Regions from separate parts of the Streptomyces sp. NPDC093598 genome, predicted to be linked through region 3. Evidence: riboswitches for the same ligand, from Rfam matches in the RefSeq annotation. Region 3 holds a riboswitch; each other region holds the start of a gene.
What was found. A riboswitch is a leader RNA that binds a small molecule or an ion and turns the genes downstream of it on or off. The one in region 3 is predicted to bind cyclic di-AMP.
Positions count from the first base shown of each region.

Region 1: it holds a riboswitch for cyclic di-AMP, as region 3 does, so the genes downstream of both, ACIRDU_RS20445 (transglycosylase family protein) here and ACIRDU_RS27690 (M23 family metallopeptidase) in region 3, are expected to answer to the same signal.
Region 2: it holds a riboswitch for cyclic di-AMP, as region 3 does, so the genes downstream of both, ACIRDU_RS11805 (M23 family metallopeptidase) here and ACIRDU_RS27690 (M23 family metallopeptidase) in region 3, are expected to answer to the same signal.

Region 1 covers NZ_JBIWIV010000006.1:94,472-97,734, forward strand. The annotation lists gene eno (phosphopyruvate hydratase) at 1-306, opposite strand, end outside; gene ACIRDU_RS20445 (transglycosylase family protein) at 587-1,291, opposite strand; cyclic di-AMP (ydaO/yuaA leader) riboswitch at 1,296-1,462, opposite strand; gene ACIRDU_RS20450 (transglycosylase family protein) at 1,691-2,668, opposite strand; gene ACIRDU_RS20455 (cytochrome P450) at 2,793-3,263, opposite strand, start outside.
Region 2 covers NZ_JBIWIV010000003.1:20,899-24,161, reverse strand. The annotation lists gene ACIRDU_RS11815 (dihydrofolate reductase family protein) at 1-504, shown strand, start outside; tRNA gene ACIRDU_RS11810 (tRNA-Met) at 573-646, shown strand; cyclic di-AMP (ydaO/yuaA leader) riboswitch at 934-1,090, shown strand; gene ACIRDU_RS11805 (M23 family metallopeptidase) at 1,102-2,136, shown strand; gene ACIRDU_RS11800 (aldo/keto reductase) at 2,278-3,222, shown strand; gene ACIRDU_RS11795 (PrsW family intramembrane metalloprotease) at 3,238-3,263, opposite strand, start outside.
Region 3 covers NZ_JBIWIV010000011.1:127,724-130,986, reverse strand. The annotation lists gene ACIRDU_RS27700 (M16 family metallopeptidase) at 1-46, shown strand, start outside; gene ACIRDU_RS27695 (M16 family metallopeptidase) at 43-1,431, shown strand; cyclic di-AMP (ydaO/yuaA leader) riboswitch at 1,622-1,786, shown strand; gene ACIRDU_RS27690 (M23 family metallopeptidase) at 1,799-2,587, shown strand; gene ACIRDU_RS27685 (GntR family transcriptional regulator) at 2,774-3,263, shown strand, end outside.

The DNA of each region.
Region 1 (3,263 bases), on a different contig from region 3:
GTTGTCGGTCGCGTCCAGGTCGAACATCGCCTGGTCGATCAGGCGCTGCTCGGTGGCGTCGTAACCGACCAGCTCCGGGCCGATCTGCTCGATGACCGCGAGGACGGCCTTCTCCACACCCTTGCCGAGGTAGCGGTTCGAGTCGCCGTCGCGGAGCTCGATGGCCTCGAAGGCGCCCGTGGAGGCGCCGGACGGGACGGCGGCACGACCCGTGCTGCCGTCGTCGAGGCCGACCTCGACCTCGACCGTGGGGTTGCCTCGGGAGTCCAGGATTTCCCGGGCTACGACGACGTCGATGGACGGCACGAGCATCTCCTTCTTGAAGTGACACGGTGACGCGGGCCGCGTGGACCCGGCGCGAGGTGCGGGCCTGTGGTGGCTCGCGACATGAGCCTAACCGGCTCCGGGCGATCGGCCACCGGGTCGCCCACCCCATGGACAGAACCGAGAGTAAATTGTTTCCGAACGGAACAAAGCCGGTTCGCGAAGTCCGGCAGAAAAAACCCCGCTCCGGTGCGTACGGGGGATGACGCACCGGAGCGGGGAGCCCGTGGACCCGGGCGGGCCGGGTGGGGCGGGCCGCTGCTTACTTCAGGTGCAGCTGCTGGCCCGGGTAGATGAGGTTGGCGTCCTCGACGATGTCCTTGTTCAGCTGGTACAGCTTCTCCCAGCCGCCCTTGACCTTCTCCTCCGCGGCGATCGAGCTGAGGGTGTCACCCTTGACGACCTTGTACTCGCCGTCACCCTTCTTGACCTTCTTGCCGGTCGGGGTGGTGACGGTCTTCTTGGCCGCCGGACGCTCCTCGGAGCGGGAGGCCGGCTGCTGCTGGGTCTGGCGGGTCTCGGTGCTCTGCTGGTTCTGCTGGCTCTGCTGCGAGGAGCTGCCGGAGTCGCTCGAGGAGCCGCCGCCGGTGTAGCCGGCGCTCGACAGGCCCTTGCCGCACACCGGCCAGGCACCCTTGCCCTGGCTCGCCAGGACCTTCTCGGCGATCTCGATCTGCTGGGCCTTGGTGGCCTGGTCGGCGGTGGAGGCGTACTTGGTGCCGCCGTAGCCGGACCAGGTGGAGGCGGAGAACTGCAGACCGCCGTAGTAGCCGTTGCCGGTGTTGATGGACCAGTTGCCGCCGGACTCGCACTGGGCGACGGCGTCCCACTCGGAGGCGGTGGCGGCGGAGGCGTTGCCGGCCGCCATCAGCGGGGCGGCGACGGCGGCGCCGGCGACACCGGCGACGGCGATGGCGCGGGTGGCCTTGGACGGACGGCGGTGCTTGCCCTTGCCGGAAAACAGCATGGATGGATCCCCTCACCGACGCCTGCGAGGTGAGCTGTCGGGTTCGGGCCGGTTGAGTTGCCCGGCCGCGTCCCTCCCGGGACACGGCTTCACCCCAAGCCCTTCCGGCGCAACTGTCCGGTCGGGCACCTACCTTGGGTCCCCCGCTCCTGCCTACGGCGCTTGACGCGACGACTGTTCCCGTACGGCCGCTGGCAGGATTCGGCGTTGCGGCAGCCGGGGCTCGCGGTGACGAGCGGTCACGACCGTAGACACGCGATCCCCGGAATTTCAAAGACGATCAGGGCTTCTGAGATCTATCTCTCACCGGTCTTATACGGGACATTCGGCGCGAAACGTGACGTGAACTCACCCGGTTTCGGGGCGACTTCGACCGCCGTTTCCGCACTGCCCGGACGACTACCTCTCGTCCGCTTCGACCCCTGTCGTGAGCGTCTGACCGGGGAGGATGAGGTTCGGGTCGGTACCGACCGTCTGCTCGTTCCCGTCGTAGAGAGAGTGCCATCCGCCGTCGAGGTCAAGGGAGTCGGCGATGGACCAGAGGCTGTCGCCGACACCCACGATGTAGGAGCCCTCGGACGCGGCACGGGAGGCGTCGTCGCCGCGCGAGGCGTGGCGGCCCGAGGATTCACCCTCGCGGCCGTGCGCGGGCGCGGAGCTCTCCTCGGCGCTGGGACCGCGGTGGCGGCCGGAGCCGGTGTCGGTCAGGGCCGAAGAGTCCTCGCCCTGGCGCGAGTTGCCGGACCCGTCACTTCCGGGGGTGGCGGAGGGGGAGCTGTCGGGGGTCTGGCCCTGCTCCTGCTTCTGCCCTCGCTCCAGAGAAGAGGAATCGGACGACTTGTCGGACTTGGCGGTTTCATCCTTCGAGTCCGACTGCACGTCAGGTGACGACGAAGCGCTCGAGGAAGGAGTCGATGAAGGGGACGGCTCGACGGAGTCGAGCAGACCGGGCGAGTCCACCTCGCCGGATGATTCGGACGAGTCGGACGAGTCCGACCCCTTGTCCTGCTGGAGGCCGGAGAGCAGTCCGCAGGTACGCCACGCGCCGACCCCCTGGTCGGCGAGGATTCTCTCGGCCACGGATATCTGCTGGGAGCGACTGGCCAGATCGGCGCTCGCGGCGTAGTCGAGACCGCCGTGGTTCTCCCAGTCCTCCTGGGACAACTGCAGGCCGCCGTAGTAGCCGTTGCCGCTGTTCTGGCTCCAGGCGCCGCCTGTCTCGCAGTCCGCGACCCGGTCCCAGGTCGTGCCGTCGGCCGCACTGGCACCGGAGGCCCCGAGGAGTGGGATCGCGATGGCGGAGCCGGTCACTCCGGCCGCCACGAGGAGAGCCGGAGCCTGGCGGGGGCGACGGTGCCGACCGTTCCCGGAGAGCATACGGAGACCTTTCGCGAGACAGCAGTGATCGGCGCGGCCGAAGAATCCCGGGCCGCGTTGAGGGGTGAACGTATCGGCAGACGATCACTTGTCACAAGTTCATGCCGCGTAGATCACGTGAAGATCACAACTCTGATGTTTCGTCACTTTCAACCGGTGCGAACTCCACCGGCAGGGTGCGCAGCCCGCGCATGATGAGGCCGCCGCGCCAGCGCAGCTCGGCCGGATCCGCCGCGAGCCGGAGGTCCGGGAGGCGGGTGAGGAGGGTGGCGAGCGCGGTCTGGCCCTCCAGGCGGGCGAGCGGCGCGCCGAGGCAGTAGTGGATGCCGTGGCCGTACCCGAGGTGCTGGTTGTCGCGGCGGGCGAGGTCCAGCACGTCCGGATCGGCGAACCGCTCCGGGTCCCGGTCCGCGGCGGCCAGGACGACGAGGACGGGGTCGCCGGCCTCGATCTCCTGCCCGCCGATGGTGAGCGGCTGCGTGGCGAAGCGCCAGGTGGCGAGTTCGACGGGGCCGTCGTAGCGGAGGAGTTCCTCGACGCCGGTCTCCAGGAGGCCGGTCTCCCCCGCCGCGAGGGACGCCTGGAGCCGTGCACG
Region 2 (3,263 bases), on a different contig from region 3:
GACGTCGTCCTGATGCGCTACGAGCCGACCGCCCCGGGCACCGGCGCCCTGCCCACCGCCGCCGACCACCACTGGCTGGCCCGCGCCTGCGAACTGGCCGACCGCTGCCCGCCGTCGGACACGGCGTTCAGCGTGGGCGCGGTGGTGGTCGCCGCCGACGGCACGGAACTGGCCCGCGGCCACTCCCGCGAGGCCGGTGATCCGGTCGTGCACGCCGAGGAGGCGGCCCTGGCCAAGATCGACCCGGCCGATCCGAGGCTCGCCGGCGCGACGGTGTACAGCAGCCTGGAGCCCTGCGCCCGACGTGCCTCCCGCCCCGCGCCCTGCGCCCGGCTGATCCTCGACGCGGGCGTACGACGGGTCGTCACGGCCTGGCGCGAGCCGGACACCTTCGTGACGGACGCCGACGGCAGCGGCCTCCTCGCGGCCGCGGGCGTGGACGTCCTCGTCCTCCCGGAGCACGAGGAGCGGGCCAAGGCCCCGAACCGCCACCTGCTGAGGTGACCCGGAGCGGGCGAGCGGTGGGTGTGCGCGAGGTGTCCCGCGGATGGCGTACACTGGTGTCACAACGACGCGGGGTGGAGCAGCTCGGTAGCTCGCTGGGCTCATAACCCAGAGGTCGCAGGTTCAAATCCTGTCCCCGCTACTGAAGGCCGAGGGCCGGAATCCAAAAGGATTCCGGCCCTCGGTGCATTCCCCGGTATCCATTACCGTCGGTGAGCGAATCACCCCGTTCCGCAGCACAACTGACGCATCGTCAAAACTCGTCAGTCACTTGCGAAGCGGTCAACTCGCCCGATTTAAGCCGGTCATGGCAGGTAAGTCCGCGTGAAAAAGGTTAATGATCAAGTGGAATCGCTGGAATACCCCTCGCGCGTCTATTAACGTTCGATAACGCAGCGCGGTCGTCCCAGCCGTCACAGAAGGCGGCTCCGTGCGCACGCGCCGAATCCCGCAAGGGAACCGGGGAACCACCACTTGGGGTGAATCGGGCGGATACCGCCGTGGAAGCACGGCAGGTATACGCGCGTAGGAGACCTTCCTGCTCCGAACCCGTCAGCTAACCCGGTAGGCGAGAAGGAAGGAAAGGAGCACGCCCACGTGGCGTCCAACCGGCCTGCCCCCGCGGCCCCGTTCGCGCCGAAGCGCGACACCGACACCTTCGGCTACGGCGGTCAGCGCACCGACGAGGGCCCGTTCCAGGAGTGGAACCCCACCGAGGAGTCCATCCGTCCCGTCCGTGGCCGGCATCGCGTCACCAAGCAGCGCGGCGGAGGCCTCGCCCGCAGCTCCACCGTCCTGGGCGTCGGCGTCATAGCCGCCGTGGGCGCCGGCGGCATGGCCAGTGCCCAGACCGGCAAGCCTCCGGTGTCCATCTCCGTGCCGGACCTGCCCTCGGTGGGTTCCCTCATCTCGGACGACGACACCCCCGAAGGTTCCGCCACCCCGCTCAGCAGCCTCGGCTCCGCCACGGCGGACACCGAACAGGCCACCTCCGACGCCGGCGCCGGCGAGGCGCTGCGCGCCCGGATCATGGCGCAGGTCGAGCACCAGCAGGACCAGATCGAGACCAAGGCCGCCCAGGACGCCGCGGCCGCCGCCGAGAAGGCAGCCGCGGAAGCCGTCGCCAAGGCGGAGAAGGAAGCCAAGGCCAAGGCCGCCGAAGCCAAGAAGAAGGCGGAGGCGGAGGCCAGGAAGAAGGCCGAGGCCGAGCGGCTCGCCGCTCTCGCCAAGCAGTTCACGCTGCCGACCTCCTCGTACACCATCACCTCCAGCTTCGGCCAGGCCGGCGCCTACTGGTCCTCCGGTTACCACACCGGACTGGACTTCGCCGCCCCCACGGGCACGCCGATCAAGGCCGTGCACAGCGGCACCATCACCGAGGCGGGCTGGAACGGCTCGTACGGCTACAAGACGGTCCTCACCCTCGATGACGGCACCGAGATCTGGTACGCGCACCAGTCCTCCATCGGCGTCAGCGTCGGCCAGAAGGTCAGCACGGGCGACGTCATCGGCCGTGTGGGCGCCACCGGCAACGTCACCGGGGCGCACCTCCACCTGGAGGTCCACTCCGGCGGCTCCGCGAGCGGCATCGACCCGATGGCGTGGCTGCGGGGCAAGGGGCTGAACCCGTAAGCGGAAGACACCCGTTGCAGCACCGGCGGCCCTGACGACGACCCCCCGACGTCAGGGCCGCCGGTTTTCCGGTGCGGTGTTTGCGGGATCTTTGCGTCCGTTGCGGAATGAGGCGTTCAGGTACGCGCGTTGACGCGGAGCATGACTTCTCTGCGCAAGCTAGGCTCCTCCGACCTCGAGGTCTTCCCGCTCGCCCTCGGCGGCAACGTCTTCGGCTGGACCGCCGACGAGGACCAGTCGTTCGCCGTCCTCGACGCCTACACCGCCGCCGGCGGCAACTTCGTCGACACCGCCGACGTCTACTCGGCGTGGGCCGACGGCAACCGGGGTGGGGAGTCCGAGACCATCCTCGGCACGTGGCTCGAGGCGCGCGGCAACCGCTCCGACGTCGTCATCGCCACGAAGGTCAGCCAGCACCCCGACTTCCGGGGTCTGTCCGCCGCCAACATCAAGGCCGCCGCCGACGCCTCCCTGCGGCGCCTCGGCACCGACTACATCGACCTGTACTACACGCACTTCGACCAGCCCGACGTACCCGTCGAGGAGATCATCGGCGCGCTCGACACCCTCGTGAAGGCCGGCAAGGTGCGGCACATCGCCGCCTCCAACATCTCCGCCGAGCGGCTGCGGGCGTCCCTGGAGTTCTCCGACCGCGAGGGACTCGCCCGGTACGTCGCCCTCCAGCCCCAGTACAACCTGGTCTCCCGCGACACCTACGAGGGCGAGCTCCAGGATCTGGCCGAGCGGAGCGGCCTCGCGGCCGTTCCGTACTACGCGCTCGCGTCCGGCTTTCTCACGGGCAAGTACCGACCCGGTACGACCGTCGAAAGCGCGCGGGCGGGCGGTGCCGCCAAGCACCTGGAGACCGAGCGGGGACGGCGGGTGCTCGCCGCCCTCGACGAGATCGCCGGGGGGCACGGCGTGCCCGTGGCCACGGTGGCTCTGGCCTGGCTCGCCGCCCGGCCGACCGTGGCGGCGCCGATCGCCTCCGCGCGGACGGTGGAGCAGCTGCCGGCGCTGGTCGGCGTCGCGGAGCTGACGCTCTCGGAGACCGAGGTCGAGCGGCTCACGCAGGCCTCGGCCTGAGCCGGGCGACAGGCCCTACGAACGGTATGGGTTGTAGGCGG
Region 3 (3,263 bases):
CATCGCAGCCGCGGCCACCGACGAGAACGAGGAGGCGGCCAAGTGACCGAGCTCGCCACGATGGACTTCCACCCCCGGCCGCAGGCGGGTGACGCCCGGCCCTGGGCCTTCCCGGCCCCCGACCGCGGCACGCTCGACAACGGCCTGACGGTGCTGCGCTGCCACCGCCCCGGCCAGCAGGTCGTCGCCGTGGAGGTGCTGCTGGACGCCCCCCTGGACGCCGAGCCGGCCGGCCTCGACGGCGTGGCCACGATCATGGCCCGGGCCTTCTCCGAGGGCACCGACAAGCACTCCGCCGAGGAGTTCGCCGCCGAGCTGGAGCGCGCCGGCGCCACCCTCGACGCGCATGCCGACCACCCCGGCGTCCGGCTCAGCCTGGAGGTGCCGGCCTCCCGGCTCGCCAAGGGACTGGGCCTGATCGCCGACGCCCTGAGGGCGCCCGCGTTCGCCGACAGCGAGGTCGAGCGGCTGGTCCGCAACCGCCTCGACGAGATCCCGCACGAGCTGGCCAACCCCTCCCGTCGCGCCGCCAAGGAGCTCTCCAAGGAGCTGTTCCCGGCAAGCTCGCGCATGTCGCGGCCCCGGCAGGGCACCGAGGAGACGGTCGCCGCGATCGACTCCGCGGCCGTACGCGGCTTCTACGAGAAGCACGTCCGCCCCGCCACGGCCACCGCCGTGGTCGTCGGTGACCTCACCGGCATCGACCTCGACGCCCTGCTCGGGGACACGCTGGGCGCCTGGACGGGCTCCTCGGCCGAGCCGCGCCCGGTGCCGCCGGTGACCGCCGACGACACCGGCCGGGTCGTTATCGTGGACCGCCCGGGCGCGGTCCAGACGCAGCTGCTGATCGGCCGGATCGGCCCGGACCGGCACGACCGTGTGTGGCCCGCGCAGGTGCTCGGCACGTACTGCCTCGGCGGCACCCTCACCTCCCGCCTGGACCGCGTCCTGCGCGAGGAGAAGGGCTACACCTACGGCGTGCGGGCTTTCGGCCAGGTCCTCAGGTCCGCCCCGGACGGCACGGGTGCCGCGATGCTCGCCATCAGCGGTTCCGTCGACACGCCCAACACCGGCCCCGCGCTGGAGGACCTCTGGACGGTGCTGCGCACCCTCGCCGCCGAAGGCCTGACCGACGCCGAGCGGGACGTCGCCGTGCAGAACCTGGTCGGCGTGGCGCCGCTCAAGTACGAGACGGCGGCGGCCGTCGCGAGCACGCTGGCCGACCAGGTCGAGCAGCACCTGCCCGACGACTACCAGGCCGCCCTGTACCGGCAGCTCGCCGCCACCGGCACCGTGGAGGCCACCGCGGCGGCCGTGAGCGCCTTCCCGGTCGACCGTCTGGTGACCGTCCTCGTCGGTGACGCGGCGCAGATCAAGGCGCCGGTGGAGGCCCTCGGCATCGGCGAAGTCACCGTCGTCGCCGCCGAGTAGCGGCACGCGCGTAGGGGCCCTGGTTGTCTTCCAAGGCACCAGGGCCCCTTTATGCCCGAATTGGTACGGAGGTTGCCTGTCTGCCCTGTGGGATGCGCTACAAAAGCCGGGATCCGTTTGGGAATTGAAAGTGGTGCCGCTTAGCGTCATCCGGGCTGTTCGTCAGGCAGTGCGCCGCACCCGCGGCACCGGACAGTCATCGCCGAGTCCCCGTACGGCGCGAGCCAGGGGAGCCGGGGACCCACCGCAGTCCCTGGGGTGAATCGGACGCCCGCGCGAGCCGCGAGGGAGTCCGTAGGAGACCTTCCTGCTCCGAACCCGTCAGCTAACCCGGTAGGCGAGAGGGAAGGAAAGGACCAGCCACTACATGGCGTTCACTCGCGCCACCGGGAAGCACCGTCGTCCCAGCAGGATCCAGCGCGGCACCGCCCGCGCGGCGGGCGTCGCGGCCCTCGCCACCACCGGCGTGATCGGCACCGTGGCGGCCCCCGCGGCCTTCGCCGCCGAGCCCAGCCCCGAGCAGACCGGCCTCACCCCGGTCGTCACCATGGGCGACACCGTGGCCCAGCAGATCGACGCCCAGGCCATCGCGCAGCAGCAGGCCGCCGACGAGGCCGCCGCCAAGCGGAAGGCCGAGGAGGCCGCGCGCAAGCGGGCCGCCGAGTTGGCCGAGAGGGCCAAGGAAGCGGCCGAGAAGGCCCGCGAGGCCAAGGAGCGCGCCGCCCGCGAGGCCGAGCGCAAGCGCCTCAACGCCTACGTGGCCCCGATCTCCGGCTCGTACGTCTCCACCGGCTACAAGGCCAGCAGCGGCCTGTGGTCCTCCGGCAGCCACACCGGTGTCGACTTCCACGCGGCCACCGGCACCTCCGTCCACGCGGTCGGCGCGGGCACCGTCGTCGAGGCCGGCTGGGGCGGCTCGTACGGCAACCAGATCGTGATCAAGATGAACGACGGGACGTACACCCAGTACGGCCACCTGTCCTCCGTCGGCGTCTCGGTGGGCCAGCAGGTCACCCCCGGCCAGCAGATCGGCCTGTCCGGCGCGACCGGCAACGTCACGGGGCCGCACCTGCACTTCGAGGCCCGCACGAGCCCCGAGTACGGCTCGGACATCGACCCGGTCGCCTACCTCCGCTCGCACGGCGTGAACGTCTGACCGACACCTCTCGGCGTCTCCGAAGCCCCGGCTCACCGAGCCGGGGCTTTCGCGTTTACGGCGGCGCGCTGTCCAAAAAATATCCATGGATTCCCGCCTGCCGTCGGAAATTCCGGCTCATTGCAATAGAGTCACGGAACACGCGCCGCTCGCCGGCGTTTCACGGGGATTAAGCGGAGGTCGGTCATGCGTATTCCCGCGCACTCGGTGTGCACGGCCATCCGGGACGACATCGTCGCCGGTGTCCACGCGCGCGGCAGCCGGCTCACCGAGGAACTCCTCGCGCGCCGCTACGGCGTCTCGCGGGTCCCCGTCCGGGAGGCGCTGCGCACCCTGGAGGCCGAGGGCTTCGTGGTGACCCGGCGGCACGCGGGCGCGTGCGTGGCCGAACCCACCGAGCAGGAGGCCGCCGACCTGCTGGAGATGCGCATGCTGCTGGAGCCGCTGGGCGCCGCCCGCGCCGCCCAGCGCCGCACCGAAGCGCATCTGAAGGTCCTGCGCGGCCTGGTCCGGCTGGGCCAGGACCGGGCCCGCCGGGGCAACAGCGACGATCTGCGCTCCCTGGGCGGCTGGTTCCACGAGACGCTCGCCCAGGCCTCCGGCAGTCCCGCGCTGACCTCGATGCTCACCCAGCTCCGCCACAAGATCGCCTGGATGTACGCCGTGGAGGCGCCGC